Regions from separate parts of the Metabacillus mesotrionivorans genome, predicted to be linked through region 1. Evidence: riboswitches for the same ligand, from Rfam matches in the RefSeq annotation. Region 1 holds a riboswitch; each other region holds the start of a gene.
The links. A riboswitch is a leader RNA that binds a small molecule or an ion and turns the genes downstream of it on or off. The one in region 1 is predicted to bind cobalamin.
Positions count from the first base shown of each region.

Region 2: another riboswitch for cobalamin. It lies ahead of ACTSEZ_RS08840 (DUF4430 domain-containing protein); the one in region 1 lies ahead of metE (5-methyltetrahydropteroyltriglutamate--homocysteine S-methyltransferase).
Region 3: another riboswitch for cobalamin. It lies ahead of ACTSEZ_RS05770 (cob(I)yrinic acid a,c-diamide adenosyltransferase); the one in region 1 lies ahead of metE (5-methyltetrahydropteroyltriglutamate--homocysteine S-methyltransferase).
Region 4: another riboswitch for cobalamin. It lies ahead of ACTSEZ_RS16675 (ribonucleoside-diphosphate reductase subunit alpha); the one in region 1 lies ahead of metE (5-methyltetrahydropteroyltriglutamate--homocysteine S-methyltransferase).

Region 1 is NZ_JBQMFF010000002.1:306,047-310,512, forward strand. Features, by position in the region: gene ACTSEZ_RS06410 (peptide MFS transporter) at 1-1,225, shown strand, start outside; gene metE (5-methyltetrahydropteroyltriglutamate--homocysteine S-methyltransferase) at 1,269-3,533, opposite strand; cobalamin riboswitch at 3,681-3,871, opposite strand; gene ACTSEZ_RS06420 (GNAT family N-acetyltransferase) at 3,942-4,466, opposite strand, start outside.
Region 2 is NZ_JBQMFF010000002.1:748,820-753,285, forward strand. Features, by position in the region: gene ACTSEZ_RS08830 (cob(I)yrinic acid a,c-diamide adenosyltransferase) at 1-487, opposite strand, end outside; gene ACTSEZ_RS08835 (ECF transporter S component) at 568-1,083, opposite strand; gene ACTSEZ_RS08840 (DUF4430 domain-containing protein) at 1,096-1,509, opposite strand; cobalamin riboswitch at 1,660-1,851, opposite strand; gene ACTSEZ_RS08845 (ATP-binding protein) at 1,929-3,734, opposite strand; gene ACTSEZ_RS08850 (response regulator transcription factor) at 3,731-4,453, opposite strand.
Region 3 is NZ_JBQMFF010000002.1:166,744-171,209, reverse strand. Features, by position in the region: gene ACTSEZ_RS05780 (M20 family metallo-hydrolase) at 1-369, shown strand, start outside; gene ACTSEZ_RS05775 (Dph6-related ATP pyrophosphatase) at 455-1,153, shown strand; cobalamin riboswitch at 1,188-1,370, shown strand; gene ACTSEZ_RS05770 (cob(I)yrinic acid a,c-diamide adenosyltransferase) at 1,499-2,041, shown strand; gene ACTSEZ_RS05765 (cobyric acid synthase) at 2,025-3,542, shown strand; gene cobT (nicotinate-nucleotide--dimethylbenzimidazole phosphoribosyltransferase) at 3,547-4,466, shown strand, end outside.
Region 4 is NZ_JBQMFF010000007.1:14,078-18,543, reverse strand. Features, by position in the region: gene ACTSEZ_RS16680 (ribonucleotide-diphosphate reductase subunit beta) at 128-1,171, opposite strand; gene ACTSEZ_RS16675 (ribonucleoside-diphosphate reductase subunit alpha) at 1,189-3,459, opposite strand; cobalamin riboswitch at 3,645-3,827, opposite strand; gene dat (D-amino-acid transaminase) at 4,034-4,466, shown strand, end outside.

The sequences.
Region 1 (4,466 bases):
ATTGCTCGGCAACACGAGAACCGTTTTTTACGGCGGCGTTCTCATTATGCTGGGCCATATTATTCTTGCGCTGCCAGGAAGCATTCCGGCATTTTTTGTTTCCATGTTCTTTATCGTAATCGGAACAGGTTTGCTTAAGCCGAATATTTCGAATATTGTGGGTGATCTCTACAGCAAAGAAGATAACCGACGCGATTCCGGTTTCAGTATTTTCTACATGGGAATCAACCTTGGCGGTCTGCTTGCACCGCTTATCGTTGGTACTCTCGGACAGAAATACAATTTCCACCTTGGATTCGGAGTTGCAGCAGTAGGTATGTTCCTTGGACTTGTTGTGTTCATGCTTACGAAAAAGAAAAACCTTGGACTTGCCGGAACGGGTGTTCCAAATCCGCTTACTCCTGCTGAAAGAAAAAGCGTTTTCGGCAGATTGGCGATTGGACTTGCCGTCATTCTTGTTTTAGGTGCTGTATCCATTTCTACCGGTTACCTGACGATTGACCGCTTTACATTCATGATCAGTATTCTTGGTATTTTGATTCCTGCAGCATACTTTATTGTGATGTACCGCAGCCCGAAATCAACAGATGTTGAGCGATCACGCCTGATCGCATATATTCCTCTGTTTATCGCGGCAATGATGTTCTGGGCAATCCAGGAACAGGGTGCAACCATTCTTGGTGCTTATGCTGATAAACGCACACAGCTGACGTTCGGAAGCTTTGAAATTCAGTCATCCTGGTTCCAGTCGCTGAATCCGCTGTTTGTTGTTCTTTTGGCACCGCTTTTTGCTTGGCTTTGGATTAAGCTTGGAAACCGTCAGCCGTCGACATCCAAAAAGTTTGCTTTTGGACTTTTCTTCGCCGGGTTATCATTCCTGGTCATGATTATTCCAGCTTATACAAACGGCACAGATACACTTGTTCACCCAATGTGGCTTGTGCTCAGCTTCTTCCTTGTTGTTCTTGGAGAGCTTTGCCTGTCCCCAGTCGGATTATCAGCAACAACCAAGCTTGCTCCGGCTGCTTTCTCAGCGCAGACCATGAGTTTATGGTTCCTGACAAATGCATCGGCTCAAGCAATCAACGCACAAATCGTTAAATATTACACACCTGAAACCGAAATTGCCTACTTCGGAATTATCGGCGGACTCGCCATTCTTTTAGGGGCAATCATGCTGATTCTTTCACCAAAGATTCAAGCGTACATGAAAGGTGTAAGATAATACGCAAAAAAAGCCTGTCCTTAAACTGGACAGGCTTTTTGCATTAAACGGTTGTCTCTTGAACGGCTTTCTCTCTGCAGACCTTCGCAGCTCTCACCATAATCTTCAGTGCCTCAACGGCCTCTTTTTCCCCTCTTGTTTTGAGGCCGCAGTCAGGATTCACCCAAAACTGGCCAGAATCGAGCACCTGCAGTGCCCTTTCAATATTTCGGATCATTTCCTTTTCAGAAGGGATGCGCGGACTGTGAATATCATATACGCCAAGGCCAATTCCCTTACTGTAGGAGAATGTTTCAAAAGAACGAATCAGTTCCCCGTGGCTTCTTGAAGTCTCAATGGAGATGACATCTGCATCAAGCGCATCAATTGCTTCGATCATGTCGTCAAAGCTTGAATAACACATATGTGTATGAATTTGCGTCTCAGGTTTCACAGAAGCTATTGATCTTTTAAAAGCAGTGACGGCCTCGTCCAAATACTGTTTCTTCTTTTCCTGTTTAAGCGGAAGACCTTCTCTAAGTGCAGGTTCATCTACCTGAATCATGCCGATTCCTGCTCTCTCTAATGCTTCAACCTCTTCCCTCACGGCGAGAGAGAGCTGATTTAACACTGCTGCTCCAGGTACGTCAGATCTTACAAAAGACCAATTTACTATTGTAACCGGTCCGGTCAGCATTCCTTTTACAGGCTTGTCAGTCAGCTTTTGGGCAAAAAGGGTTTCTTTTAGTGTCATCGGCTCCTTAAAAAACACGTCCCCGTAAATAAGAGGAGGTCTTACGCAGCGTGAACCGTATGACTGCACCCACCCATTTGAGGTGACAGTCATCCCTCCAAGCTTTTCACCGAAATATTCAACCATGTCTGTCCGCTCGAACTCACCGTGAACGAGGACATCAAGCCCCAGGTTTTCCTGGATATCAATCCACTTTTTTATTTCACCTTCAATAAACTGATAATAGTCCGCTTCTGAGAGAGTTCCTTTTTTATACTTCAGCCTAGCAGCACGCACTTCTTTCGTTTGAGGAAAACTTCCGATGGTTGTCGTCGGAAGCAGCGGAAGGCTGAATTTTCTTTGCTGCGCCTCTTTTCTTTGAACTGCTCCAACTCTGACAGTGCTGTACTTATCATATGAAGCATGTACAGAATGCCGGTTTCTCAAGTCTGAAGCCTCAAGATCTGCTATCCCTTGATCATAGGCTGAAAGGGTCTCTTCTTCAAAATTTAAAAATTTTGTCAGCAGGGTGATTTCATGCAGCTTTTCATCTGCAAATGCGAGCGCGTTTTTAACAAGGGGATGCAGAGCCCCTTCGCTCTCTGCTGTTACAGGCACATGAATCAGACTGCATGAAGGCTGAAGAATCAGCCGGTCTCTTCCGACCTCATCCAGAATTCGGTTTACCAGTTTGACTGTTTTCTGAAGCTCTGCCTTCCAGATATTGCGGCCGTCGATGACGCCTGCCGCAAGCACCTTGTCCTTTGGAAAACCGAATGCACTCAAATGCTCCAGCGTTTTGCCGCTGTCATGAACAAAATCCAGGCCTATGCCGTCAACAGGCAGCTGAATGAGCTGTTCATATTGTTCAGGACATTCAAAGTAGGTTTGCAGAAGAAGTTTTGCCCTGCCTAAGCCTTCTTTTATTGTTTCATAGATTTTCTTCGTTTTTTTCATAAAGGCTGCATCTGCTGCAGATGTAACGAATATTGGTTCGTCTATTTGTATCCACTCTGCTCCTTCTTCTTCAAGCTCCTTGAAAACCTGAACATATAAAGGGATGAGTTTTTCAAGAATTTCTTCTTTCTTTTCTCCTTTTGAAAGGGCTGTGAGAGTAAGCGGCCCGATAAGTACCGGTTTCCCCGTAATCCCGGTCTCATTCCTTGCTTCTTTATATAGCTCAAGCAAGCGGTTGTGGATAAGGCGGGGCTCTGTTCCGTCAAGCTCAGGCACGATGTAATGGTAGTTTGTGTTAAACCATTTTGTCATCTCTGATGCGACTTTGTCTTGGCTTCCCCTGGCAATCGCGAAATACGTTTCAAGTGATGATGGGTTCAGATCCCTGAATCTTTCCGGGATCAGGCCGAACATAACAGCCGTATCAAGTACATGATCGTAATAGCTGAAGTCGCCGACCGGCACTAGGTCAATGCCCGACTCGCGCTGTTTCACCAAATGAGAGAGCCTGATTTTCTTCATATCCAAATGAAACTCCTGCTCCGTCAGATCTCCTCTCCAAAACGCCTCAAGAAGCTTTTTCCATTCTCTTTTTTCGCCGATTCTCGGATAGCCAAGGTTTGAATTTCTAATTTTCATTGCGGTTCCCCCGTTTTCATAGTTTCTCAGCTCTAAACGCAAAAAAACTCTCCTTTTTAAAAGAGAGTTTAATGGACACAGCTAACTAGAGTTGAGACACAACAAAGGTTTCAACATACCGCATCACCCTCCCTATTTCGCGTAGGCTTAAAGTGCATACGACAGGCAGGTCTCCTGGCTCTGGTTCACTGCATGCTGCTGCCTTCCCATTCCATTTCAGAACAGTGGCTTTGTGCAGAATGCTCCCCATTACAGTGGCGCGACCGCACCGGATTTTCACCGGCTTCCCTTTTAAGCTTCCGCGTAAACGCGTCAGCACCCATCGCTTGTCAACATATTAAGAATATTTTTGTGATTGTTTTTAACAATAGCTGATGTTTCTCAATCTTGCAAGACATTTCTTATTATTCAGAAAGAAATTCCGATCACTTTCCATTTGGCAGTCTCATAAAATCCAAGCTTTTTATAAAGGTTTTCGGCATCCGGATTATTGTAAAATAAATAGAGCTCTCTTTCAGTTCCGAAATCACGGCAGATTCTCTCGATGACTTTTGAGGCATATCCTTTTCTTCTGTATTTTGTAGGAGTGGCAACGCCGGCAATAACAGCAGTCTTTTCGTGATCTGTAAAAATTCCTGCAGTTGCTGCCATCGTGCCGTTTTCCTCGACGTAATACACACTAAGCTTTCCAGAGAGGATGCTTTCATACTGTTCACCGGCAAAAAAAGCTTCATTTGGACCAGTCATTTTATATTCTTCCACCTGCATAAATAACCGGTAAAGCCTGCGGCATTCATCAAGACTTGTGATTTTGCAGACTTCGCCGGATACGCTGCCGGCTGCTCTATTATCGTATTTCATCATAACAGAGTCACTTTCAATCTCGGTTTTGACAATCTTTTTTAATGCCTCAATAAGTTCCTGTTTCCCAAA
Region 2 (4,466 bases), 440 kb from region 1:
CAAAGAAATAATCGGAAAGTCTGTTCATGTATGTTAAAACATGCTCATTGATTTCCGTTTCTTTTTTGAGCGAAACAATACAGCGCTCTGCCCTTCTTGCTACGGTCCTTGCCACATGGATGGCAGCAGCCGCCTTTGTCCCTCCAGGAAGAATGAATCGCTCGAGCGGAGGGGCTTCTGCTGTGTACGCATCGATTCGTGATTCAAGAAACTCAATCATGTCAGGAGTTGTTTTATAGGGATGTTTTTGCTTGCCGTGGATGACAGCAAGATCGCTTCCGCAGTCAAAAAGTTCATGCTGGATTTTTTCAAATTCCTGCTTCATGTCTTTTAGGGTATCATCGTTCATCCATGTCATGGCAAGACCGGTAAAAGAGTTTACCTCATCGATTGTTCCGTAGGCCTCTACCCTCAGATCATCCTTATCGACCCGGCCCCCGATAATGCTTGTTTTCCCTTTATCACCGGTTCTAGTATACAAATTCATATTCAGCAGCTCCTGTCCTTTGTTCTCAGACTGTCTTGCCTAAGCTATAAAGAAAGTCTCTCTCTTATTCTGCCATTATTTTATTGAAGTGTAACGCCATAATCGTTTTTATAGAGATAATACTGAAACGTTTTTTGCATGACCGGGTACAGCACGAGAAAGAAAATGCCGTTTCCTGCTGCATGCATCGTATCAAACGGGATTCCTGCAAGATAGTAGACAAGTCCATTTTCGGTCAGGACAAACATATTCAGAGAAACGATGAATCCAAAAAGATATCCCGCAAGAACGGCTGCCGGGGTAAAAACGAGAAGTCTGTTTCTTTTAACCGCTTTTCCAAGCAGGCCGAAGATTAAAGCCAAGGTCCCCCAGGCAAGCATCTGCCAGATTGTCCACATGCCCATGCCAAGCAGCAGATTGCTGAGAAAACAGCCAAGCACCGCGACGATCATTCCATTAACCGGTCCGAGCAGAATCGCGGTTATAAGAATTACGGCTGTCATCGGCTGCACATTCGGAATGAACTGAAAAGTCAGCCTGCCTACAACGGACAAGGCAATAAGCAAAGAGAGAAGACTGATTCTTCTCGTTGTCATTGTTTCTCACACTTATTCATAATTCCGCAGATCAAATTCAATCTTATCGCCGTCTTTCAGCTTAATGTCATTTGCTCCTGTCATAGCATCTTCCCCGTTTACAACTAAATGCCAGTATGTTTTGTCCGCTTCGCTCGCCTGGATGCCTTCAATTCCGTTGATAAAGCCTCCGGACTCTTCAATTTCAAAGTTTGCCTTCATTGCATCCATAAGGCTCTGGCCTTCTTCAAAAACCACTTCTTTTGATTCTACTTTCTCCGCCATTTCATTTTTAGTCAGCGTGACAGAGGCTTTCAGTTCCTCCGCCTGCTCTTCGCTTTCAGCAGCAGGTTTTGCTTCTTCTGTTTTAGGTTCCTCTGCCGCATTTCCGCAGGCGCTCATCAGTGCAAGAAGAAGCACTGCGAGAAAGCTGTAAAATTTGTTCATGATCCATCTCTCCTCTTGTTGTTGTGTATGTATTGGAATAGCAAAAAGCCCATCTGTTAGAAGATGGGCTTTTAAAAACGGCATAGAAGAAACTGCAGGCACTGGTGCCATAACTGTGCCGTTTCTATGCTCAAATCCCCGAAGAATAGTAACGTTTGAAAGAACCCGGCAGGTCTACTGACTCGTGCTTCATCCTCAAGCCTGCACCTTCCCGTCTGAATCAGTCATTCTGACAGTGGTCTAAAAGCAGGTATTGTCTGCACTTACAGTTGCGGGGACAGTTCAGGCATCTCACCTGATTCCCTATTAAGCAAAGTTTGCACCAGTTTCTTTTCGTATTCACTTTTATATCCAGCTTTTATTGTACCTAAAATGACAAGCGGCATCAACAGGTGTTTCGTATGAAACAAGAATATTCGTCACATTCTATCAGGAAAAACGTTTTTTCGAGGCAGATAGAAACTGAATGTGGTTCCTTCATTGACTTTGCTGTGCACATTAATCGAACCTGAATGGGCATCGACAATGTTCTTGGCAATCGCAAGACCAAGGCCTGTTCCGGAGCGGCCTCTCGTCCTCGCCTTATCTGCTTTATAGAAGCGTTCAAAAACAAACGGCAGATCTTCTTCGACAATTCCTGTGCCTGTATCCTTAACATCAACCTTTATTCCGCCCGCAACGGACTGCACCCCCACTTCAACTGTGCCGCCCTCAAGAGTATGCCTGATTGCGTTATCCACAAGATTCGTCAGAACCTGTTCAATTTTATCCGGATCAAGAACAAACTCAGGTTCGTCGAGTGCAAAACTGGAGGTGAGCGTAATATCTTTTTCCCTCGCAAGTCCCTGGAACTTGCGGTTGATTTTTTCAATAAATTCATTAATGGAAATGCTCTCAAGATTGAGGGTGATATGACCCGCTTCCATCCGGGCAAGATCGAGCAGATCATTGACAAGCCGTCCCATTCTGAGCGATTCATCGTAAATAACCTGGGCAATCTCTTTTTTCTCCTCATCCGAGCTTGCAATATCATCTACAATCGCTTCAGAATACCCCTGAAGCATGGCAATCGGCGTTCTCAGTTCATGGCTGACGTTTGCGATAAAGTCTTTGCGCAATTTATCAAGCCGGCGCTCTTCTGTCATGTCCCGAAGCACGGCTACCGCCCCCCGGACGTAAGACTGATTGTAAAGCGGGCTCATGACAAGCACCCAGCTTCTTCCCTGAAGGGTTACTTCCACGATATGCTCTCTTTCTGTGTTGACAACCCGCTGGAACAATTCTTTCGCTTCAGGAGGAATTTCTTCCCCCTCGTTTATCTGCATTTTTTGTTCATAGTACCATGACTGCAGGAAGCGTTCCGCAGGGGGATTGGTCACAAGAATGGTTCCATCAATATTAAGTGTGATAACCCCGTCTGCCATACTGCTCAGAATGCTCGTTAAGTGCTCTTTCTCCTGATTAAGAGCGTTGATGTTAAACTTCAGCTGTCTCCCCATCTGATTGAATGCAATAGCGAGCTCCCCGATTTCATCGTGGCTCAAAATCGGAACTTTTGTATCAAAATTGCCTCGTGTCAGCTCTTGTGTCGCCTCTCTCATTTTTCTCAGCGGATAGGTAATTCTGGTTGACAGGAAGAAGGCAAAAACCGTTGTCAGAATGATGGCTATACCTGCCGCAAGAAGAATGTATTTTGTCGTGTGCTCGGTTGTCTTTTGGACGGCCTGCAGGGACTGTGACATAAAAACGGCTCCGTCCTTGCCGTCACTTGTTTTATAGGGAACACCGACTACAAGCACTTCCTCCTTGTTTCCGGAGTTTTTTTGCTGTTCTTCCGGCAGCCGGGTGAGCTTGCTTACATTTTTCTGATCCTGGAACACCTTTGACAGCTCTCTGTCAGCGCGGATGTCCTCCATGCTGAAGGTTGGTGTGTTTTCATACTTTTTAGGAGAAAACCAGTATTCATTTTCGTTCTCGGCTATCACAATGCTAGTCAGTTCATCCGCAAGCTCCCAGGTAATGGACCTTGCAAGCTCCTGGTCTTCATGATTTTCCAAAATAACAGACACTTTATTGGCCAGCTGCGTCAGTTCATTTTCGGCTTCATCAACATGAAAGCTTTCAATAAACTGGAGCAGCAGAACAGTCAGGACAAACAAGACGAATGATACAAGAAGCAGAATGGTAAACCAAAGTTTACCGACTACGCTTTTCCAGAACATCATTCACTGCCTGCCTCAAACTTGTAGCCGACACCCCAGACCGTGACTATCATCGAGGCAGCATCGGGTGAAACTTTGCTGAGTTTCTCTCTCAGGCGCTTTACATGCGTATCAACCGTTCTCAAGTCTCCGAAAAACTCATACTGCCACACTTCCTTCAAAAGCTTCTCACGGTCATACACTTTGTCAGGCGTTTTCGCAAGAAAATAAAGCAGCTCATACTCTTTAGGCGTTAAGCTGACTTCTTTTCCATCAGCAAGCACCCGGTGAGCATCATGGTCAATGGAAAGATGCGGGAAAACAATGACGTTTTTCGCTTTTGTTTCTGTTTTAAGGAAAGAAGTCGTTGAAGAGCGTCTCAGCAGGGCTTTCACTCTTAAAACAACTTCTCTCGGGCTGAACGGCTTAACGATGTAGTCATCTGTTCCGACCTCAAAGCCCTGAACTCTATTCACTTCTTCCCCTTTTGCCGTCAGCATGATGATCGGGGTCGCTTTTTTCAGGCGCAGCTGTCTGCATACCTCAATGCCGTCAATGCCCGGCATCATTAAATCAAGCAGAATCAGATCATATTCTTCTGCAAGAGCCATTTCCAGAGCGTCGCTTCCGTTGTCGGCTTCTTCTATTTGATAGTTTTCACGTTCAAGGTACATCTTCAGCAGTCTTCTTATTCTGTCTTCATCATCTACAACAAGTATTTTATAGTTTGGATTGGTTTCCATAGAGGTTCCTCCC
Region 3 (4,466 bases), 140 kb from region 1:
GATATTCAAATGGAAAGAAGAAATATCATAGAGAATCAGTTGAGAAAACGGCTGCATCTGATCTGCGAGGATCACGGACTGACATATATCTTATCTGAAGACACAAACAGTGAACCGCGGTATTGCTCGGAAGACATTATGGAAATTATGAGGGCAGCAAGCAACGAGATCGGTCTGAATGCGCCTGAACTGATGAGCGGACCCTTTCATGATGCGCTCGCGATGTCTTATGAATGTGACTACGGGATGATTTTTGTCCGCTGCAAGGACGGCATCAGCCATAATCCGAAAGAGTTTTCAACGATGGAAGATATTTCGCTCGGAACCGAACTTCTATACAGGACAGCCTTAAAAATGGCAGTGAAATAAACAAAGCAGTCTATTTTTCTTTTTGACTAAACATTCTGAACCCATCATAATCAAGGCTATACTCTTGATGGGATGGTGGATGGAATTGAAAAAGAAAACAGCTGTATCCTGGAGCGGAGGGAAAGACGGATGCATGGCCCTTCATAAACTTGCAGCCGAGGGGCATGAAATCGCATGCCTTATAACGACGGTTCCGGCTGAAACTGGAAGAACATTCGGGCACGGAGAGAAAATAGATGCGATCAAACAGCAAAGTCTTGCGCTTGAAATACCAGTGCATTTTATATCATGCACCTATGAAAGCTATACGGATCACTTTATCGGTGCGCTGAAAGAGTTGAAGGAGCAATACTCCCTTACAGCTGTTGCTTTCGGCGATCTTTATTTGGACGAGCACCGGGAGTGGGGAGAAAAAGCTTCGGCCGAAGCAGGTCTTGAACCGCTTTACCCTTTATGGATGGAAAAAGAGAACGCCATACTTGCACTTCAGCAGTTTGCAGTCAGCGGATATAAAGCAGCTGTAATCAGAGTAAGGGATGACAAACTCGATCCATCCTGGCTCGGAATGGAGGTTAATCAGCCATTCATCGACCGCGCTTTAAATACAGACATCTGTCCGATGGGAGAGGCTGGTGAATACCATACTTTCGTCTACGACGGGCCGCTGTTTACAAAAAAAATCGACATTACGTTCGGGAACGTTCTTCAGCTGGAAACGACAAAGAGACTTGAGCTTGAGAAAACCAAATTAAGAGAAAAAACGACAAATTTAAAAAAATCTTGATGACTTTTCCAGTTTTATAGATTACAATGAACAAAAAATATGATTCTTTTAAAGTGCCTGAATACTCAGGATAATAGGGAAGCCGGTGGAAATCCGGCGCAGCCCCCGCTACTGTAAGCGCAGATTAAACTGAATTGCCACTGACTCTAATGTCGGGAAGGCTCAGGATCAAGATGAAGCGCAAAGCCAGGAGACCTGCTTTAATTGATTTTTGCTTGTTTTTCGGTGGGAAGAACGAGTCAGGACCCCTGTATGCGTTACTTCACTATGCTTATTTAGGCCTTGACTGTCTTCAGTCAGGGCCTTTTTATATTGGTTAAAAAGATGGGAGATGGATATATGGCGATGAAAAACGAAAAAGGAAGAGTGCTTGTCTACACAGGCAATGGAAAAGGAAAAACGACAGCTGCAATCGGTCTTGCTGTGCGGGCTGCCGGAAGACAAATGACCGTTTCCATTCTGCAATTTATTAAATCTCCTGAGCGGACATACGGTGAGAGAACAATTTTAAATGCTTTGCCCGGAGTCAGTATTCAGCAGCTCGGTGCCGGATTTACCTGGACCAAAACACCTGAGATTCACCGGGAAGCTTTAAAACAGGCTTGGATAACAGCAAAAGAAACCATTCTGAGCGGGGAAAGCGATGTTGTCATTCTTGATGAAATCAACAATGCCCTTGCCATTCAGACCTTTCCTGTGGACGATGTTCTTCCTCTTGAAGACGTCATTTTGACCATTCAAAACCGTCCTCTTCATGTCCACCTTGTCCTGACAGGCAGAAACGCCAAAAGAGAAATCAGGGAAATAGCTGATCTCGTCTCTGTGATCGACGTTGAAAAGCATTATTACGATGAAGGTGTCGACGCCATATATGGAATTGAATATTAAAGAAAATGGGAAGAAAAAGGCGCTCAGACTCATGATTCAGGGGACTCATTCGGATGCAGGCAAAAGCATTCTGTCAACCGCACTGTGCAGGATTTTCAGGCAGGACGGGTATAAAACCGCTCCCTTTAAATCACAGAACATGGCACTGAACTCATACATAACAAAAGACGGCAAAGAAATCGGCAGAGCCCAGGGAGTTCAGGCTGAAGCAGCAGGAATTGAAGCTGACACGGATATGAACCCGATTTTAATTAAACCTTCAGGAGAGATGGAATCCCAGATCGTTTTTCACGGCAGACCATTTGCTGTCATGAACACCGCAGTCTACCGGGAAGACTTTTTCAGCCTTGGTCTTGAAGCGATTAAAAAATCGTTGCACAAGCTGCTGACGAACTATGACGCGGTTGTAATCGAAGGGGCAGGTTCACCTGCTGAAGTCAATTTAAATGACAGGGAGCTCGTCAACATGCGCGTTGCAGAGATTGCAGATGCACCTGTTTTACTAGTGGGAGACATTGATAGAGGGGGTGTTTTCGCAAGCCTTGTCGGAACGCTTCAGCTCCTTCAGGAAAAAGACCGAAAACGGGTTGCCGGAGTTGTTATCAATAAATTCAGGGGAGATTTTGCCCTGCTTGAACCGGGGCTCCAATGGTTTGAAGAGTACACAGGAATACCTGTAGTTGGTGTTATCCCGTTTATATCAGATCTTGAAATCGATGGTGAAGATTCCCTCGTCCTCAATCAGTACTCCCGAGGCACAAATCTTGAAGGAGATTTGGATGTCGCCGTTCTTTCATACCCAAGACTGTCTAATTTTACGGACATTGATCCTCTGAGACTGGAACCTGATGTGAATATCCGCTTTGTCCGAAAAGCATCAGAATTTGGCCGGCCGGATCTAATTATTCTTCCAGGCAGTAAAAATACAGCTGAAGATTTGCGATTTCTAAAGGAAACTGGATTATTTAATAGAGTGCAGGCAGCCTATAAAATTGGCAGCCAGATCGTGGGGATATGCGGCGGGTATCAGATGATGGGAGAAAAACTGTTTGATCCAGAAGGCGTTGAATCCGGCATTAGAGAACAGGACGGGCTTGCCATTTTCCCTGTTTCAACTGTCCTGTATGCGGATAAGAAAACCGTTCAGACGGAAGGATCTTGTGCTGTCCCCGGATATGAGGATCTAACGCTTTCAGGTTACGAGATACACATGGGACAAACTTTGCTGTTAGATGACCCATCACCATTTTCAATCCAAAAAGGGACCGGTGAAGGGTACGCAAAAGAAAACGCAACGGGAACCTACTTGCACGATGTGTTTCACAATGATGCATTCAGATGGCGCTTTTTGAACAGGCTCCGCAGCAAGAAAGGGCTGCAGCCGATTGAGCGCTCGCTCTTCTTTCGCGAATTGAAAAAAAGAGAATTTGACAGACTTGCAGATCATGTAAGAGCTGCACTGGATTTAGATAAAATCTATGAAATCATGAAAAGGAGGTGAAAAAATGATAGATGTTTATCAGATTATTGATGCAATTAAACCAGTAAACAAAGCGAAAGGACAGGAGGCAGAAGCCTATATACAAACGCTGACTAAACCCGTAAACAGTTTAGGAGAAATAGAGCGATTGGCTGTTCAACTGGCTGAAATGACGGGAGAGGTAAAACCCGATATTTCCCCTCCAGGCGTGATTGTCTTTGCAGCGGACCATGGGATTGCTGAAGAAGGCATCTCTGCTTATCCCCAGGAAGTAACAGGGCAAATGGTCAGGAATTTCTTAACGGGCGGAGCTGCGATTAATGTGTTCACAAAGCGTGTAAAAGGGTTTCTTGAAATCGTAGACGCAGGCGTCAAAACAGATATACCCGGTGTCAGAGCGGAGAAAATCGGATACGGTACTAAAAATTTCGCAGCTGAACCTGCTATGTCGCGAAAAGATGCACTAAGGAGCATTCAAATGGGAATGAGTCTTGCGGAAGAAACCATTGAAAAGGGTGCAAAGCTGCTGATTCTCGGTGAAATGGGCATTGGCAACACAACGTCAAGCAGCGCCATAGCAGCTGCACTGACCGGAATCAAGCCTGAACATCTGACTGGAAGAGGCACAGGAATTAAGTCGAAGCAAATTGCCTTCAAGTCTGAAATCATCCGCAGGGCCCTCGAACTACACAGGCCGGATCCAAGTGACCCGATCGATGTTCTTTCAAAGGTTGGAGGATTTGAAATCGGCGCCATGACAGGAGCCATGCTGTATGCTGCTTACCGCAGAATCCCTGTGCTCCTGGACGGTTTTATATGCACCACATCAGCCCTTTTAGCTGCACACATATGTGAACATGCAAAAGACTATATGATTGCCGGCCACTTATCCGTTGAACCCGGTCATCTCCTGATTTTGAACAAACTCGGAAAAAAACCGCTTGT
Region 4 (4,466 bases), on a different contig from region 1:
TTTGTCGCAAATTGGAAAGCGGGAGATGGTTTTTCCTGATGTAAAGCTAACGGAAAAAAATTGAATTTGTATCACTGATTTCTCAAAAAAAAAAAACGCCGTTAAGGCGCTTTTCGTCATAAGTGATTTACAAGTCATCAAACCCGTTGTCAATCGAATTGACTTTCGTATACTGTCTGGACTTTTGCTCGAAAAAATCGGATTTCCCAAGGTCAACTTCCTCATAGGCCTTGATCCATTTCAGCGGGTTTGTCCGGTTGGCTTCAAACGGGCGCTCAAAGCCAAGCTGATTGCACCGGACGTTTGCATAAAACTTAATATAATCTTCCACATCCTGCATATGGATGCCGTCTATTTTGTTTCCGATAATGGTGCGTCCCCACTCGATTTCAAGGGAGGCTGCTTCTTTAAAGGTTTCCTGAACAAATGCTGCCAGATCAGCCGTATCATATTCCGGATATTCGCGGAGAATTTCCTTGAAGATTTTCACGAACAGATCCACATGAATTTGCTCATCCCGATTAATATAGTTAATCATCGTGGAAGTGGCGACCATTTTCTGATTGCGTGCGAGGTTATAGAAATACGCAAATCCTGAGTAGAAAAAGAGTCCTTCAAGAATAACGTCATATACAATGGATTTCAGCAGATTCAGCACATTCGCTTCTTCCGCAAAAGCCTGATAGCCGCTTGTCACAAATTCATTTCTCTTCCGCAGCGTCGGTTCGCTGCGCCAGTATTCAAACACTTCATCCTGAACATGCTTTGGAACAATGCTAGACAAAACATATGAGTAGGAATGATTGTGGATGACTTCCTGCTGGGCAAGCATAATCATCAGGGCGTTTATGCTTGAGTCTGTTATATACTCAGCTACTTTTCCTGCGTAGTCCGTCTGGATGCTGTCAAGAAGGGCGAGCAGGCCGATGATTTTCAAAAATGCCTCCTGTTCGTCGCCGGAAAGCTCTGGAAACTGTTTAATGTCCCCTGACATATTGATTTCAAACGGCGTCCAGAAATTGGAGAGCATTTTTTTATATTTTGCATAGGCCCAGGGATAAGATACGTCGTCCCAGTTTAAAACGTTTGAGCTCCTCCCGTTAATGATGGAAGTTGAACGGTTCGGCGCAGAAGCGTCCATGATCGGACGCGCATTCAATGAGTGTGTCATATGCCATCTCTCCTTTATCAGCTTGCGCAGGATTCGCAGTCTTCGATCTCGCTTGATGTTGACCGGACATAGTAAGTGGTTTTAAGGCCCGCTTTCCATGCGGTCAGATGCAAGTCCAGCAGCTCTTTTGCTTTTATGGTGTTGCGGACGTAAAAGTTAAATGAGACAGACTGATCGATGTGCTTTTGTCTGGCTGCGTTCTGTTTAATGCTCCACATCTGGTCAATCAAATAGGCTGATTTATAAAACCAGGTGGTTTCAGCATTCAAGTCCGGTGCAGTAACGGGGATTTTGTAGTCTTTTTTCTCTTCAGAGTACATTTTTTGAAAAATCGGATCGATGCTTGCCGTGCTTCCCGCGAGAATGGATGTTGAAGCATTCGGGGCAACGGCCATTAAATAGCCGTTTCGAATGCCGTTTTCTTTGATTTTTTCTGAAAGCTCATCCCATGGCATAGAGTCAGGTGTATAGTTTCTGTTCTTAAAGTAGTCGCCGGTATGCCAGTCTGAGCCTTCAAAGACAGGATAGGCGCCTTTTTCCTCTGCAAGCCTCATGCTTGCCTGAATGGTGTAAAAGGCTATTTTCTCATATAGCTCATCTGCAAACTGAACGGCTTCTTCGTCTTCCCAGCGCAGGCGCTTGAGCGCAAGCAGGTGGTGCCATCCAAAGGTTCCGAGGCCGACTGCGCGGTACTTTTTGTTTGTGAGCTTGGCCTGAAGAACGGGAATATCATTTAAATCAATGACATTATCGAGCATTCTGACCTGGATTGTGATCAGCCGCTCCAGCACATCATCTGACACAGCCCGGGCAAGGTTGATGGAAGAAAGGTTGCACACAACAAAATCTCCCGGAGTTTTAACGGTAATGATTTTGCCGTCCTCTGTGTACTGTTCATCCATTGTTGTCGGGCTTTGGTTTTGAGTGATTTCTGTACAGAGATTGCTGCAGTAAACCATTCCTTTATGCGCATTGGGGTTTTTCCGGTTCACTTCATCCCGGTAAAACATAAAGGGGGTTCCTGATTCAAGCTGGCTTTTCATAATGCCCTTCATAATGTCAATCGCAGGAACCGTGGTTTTTGAGAGCTCCGGGTGATTGGCGCATTCCCAATATTTTTCGCGGAACGAACCTGAGCCAACTTTCTCATCATAGTAATCTTCCAGCGAGTAACCCATGACTTTCCGTACTTCATGAGGGTCGAACAAATGCCACTCTCCTCGGTTTTCTGCCTGTTCCATGAACAGGTCCGGCAGGCATACGCCGGTGAAGAGGTCATGCGTCCGTAAACGCTCATCACCATTGTTCAGCTTGGAATCAAGGAATGAAAAGATATCCTTGTGCCAAACGTCAAGGTAAACGGCAATCGCGCCTTTTCTTTGCCCGAGCTGATCCACGCTTACCGCCGTATTGTTAAGCTGCTTCATCCACGGGATGACACCGGATGACACTCCTTTAAAGCCTTTAATATCACTGCCGCGGCTGCGGATCTTCCCGAGATAAACTCCGATGCCGCCGCCTGATTTTGAGAGATTGGCAATGTCTGTATTGCTGTCAAAGATGCCCTGCAGGCTGTCATCAACTGTATCAATAAAACAGCTGGACAGCTGTCCGACAGGCTTTCCTGCGTTTGACAAAGTTGGAGTCGCAACGGTCATATACAAATTGCTGAGTGCCCAGTAGGCTTCTTTTACAAGCTGAAGGCGGTGTTCCGTTTCTTCCTTTGCCATCAGCGTCATGGCGATGACGAGATACCGCTCCTGGGGAAGCTCATAAACCGACTTGTCATAATCTCTCGCAAGATACCGGTCAGAGAGTGTCCGCAGCCCGATGTATGTAAAAAGCTTGTCTTTGTCATGGTCGATGACTTGCGAAAGCTGCTCAATTTCTTCTTCGGAATAAGAATCAAGAAGATGTCTGCTGTAGATGCCTTTTGCCGTAAGGGTTTTGATCAGTGACAGGAAGGTGCCGCCCCCTGATTTCCTGTTGAATGCAGCTTCTTTATAAAGCTTTTTAAGATAAATCCGGGCACAGAAATAGGTCCATTCCGGCTGCAGCTCACTGATATTTGAGAGGCCTTCGAGAATAAGCAGGTTGGTCACCTGAGAGGCAGAACAGACAGTGCGGCCTTCCATGCTTTGAACAGCTCTTTCGGTGTATGTACGGAGGTCAAGCTCTTTAAAATCTTTTCCGGTTTCAGAAATAAAGTCAGTCAGTCGCTCCTGTGAGAACGGGGCTTTTTCGTTTGTCAGTTCGTTTACAATGATAGTAGTCATTTTGGTTGCCATAAGACATCCTCCTCATTTATAGTTCGGATTTTCGTATAATGGTCCATGATCTTTCAGGGAAATTACTGCGGAAAATCAAAAAAACCGCCCATGAGAACATGAGCGGATCAAACGATAGAATAAGAGGGTGCACGCATCCCTGTTACTGGCCATCGTTTCATCTCCTCAGTCCCCGAAGAATTCGAAACTTCTGCAAATCTAAGGCAGGTCTCCTGACTTGTGATCACTCTGCGCTGAGTCCTTCCCATACATTTCTCTCGTACAGTGGTATTCCCAGTTCGTCACACTTACAGTTGCGGGGACAGTTCCGGATTTGCACCGGATTCCCTTTTAAGCCAACATGTTGGCACCTTGATTTGCTGTTAATTTCAATATGTAGTATTTTAATTTAAGTGAATAATCAATATGTTGTGTCATTTGATATTCTCATCATAAATGACACGGGGTGAAATTTCAACTGAAATCTATGAAAATGTCGAAAGAAAAATAGAAAACCATTTTACAGTTCAGCGTGTTTCATCATACCATAGGTTTAAGGGCAGCTTACACTAAGTCTTAAAAAAGGAGATTTATCATGTACATACTTGTTAACGGTGAGTATAGGAAGCGAGATGAAGTTTCGATTGATCTTGAAGACAGGGGCCATCAGTTCGGTGACGGGGTCTACGAGGTCATCAGAGTGTATGATGGAGCATATTTTGCGATGAAGGAGCATATGGAGCGGTTCATTCGAAGCGGAAAAGAAATTAAAATCGCCCTTCCATATACGATAGAGGAGCTGACGAATCAGCTTGAAGAACTTCTCCGCCTGAATAAGACAGAAGACGGCGGTGTTTATATGCAGGTAACAAGAGGAGCTGCCGCTAGAAAGCATCTGTTTCCTGGCAAGGATACGGTTCCTGAATTAACGGCCTATCCGATTCCATGCTCAAAACCCGTAAAAGAGCAGGAGGAAGGAATTTCTCTCTGTCTGCTTGAAGACGTGCGCTGGCTCAGATGCGATATCA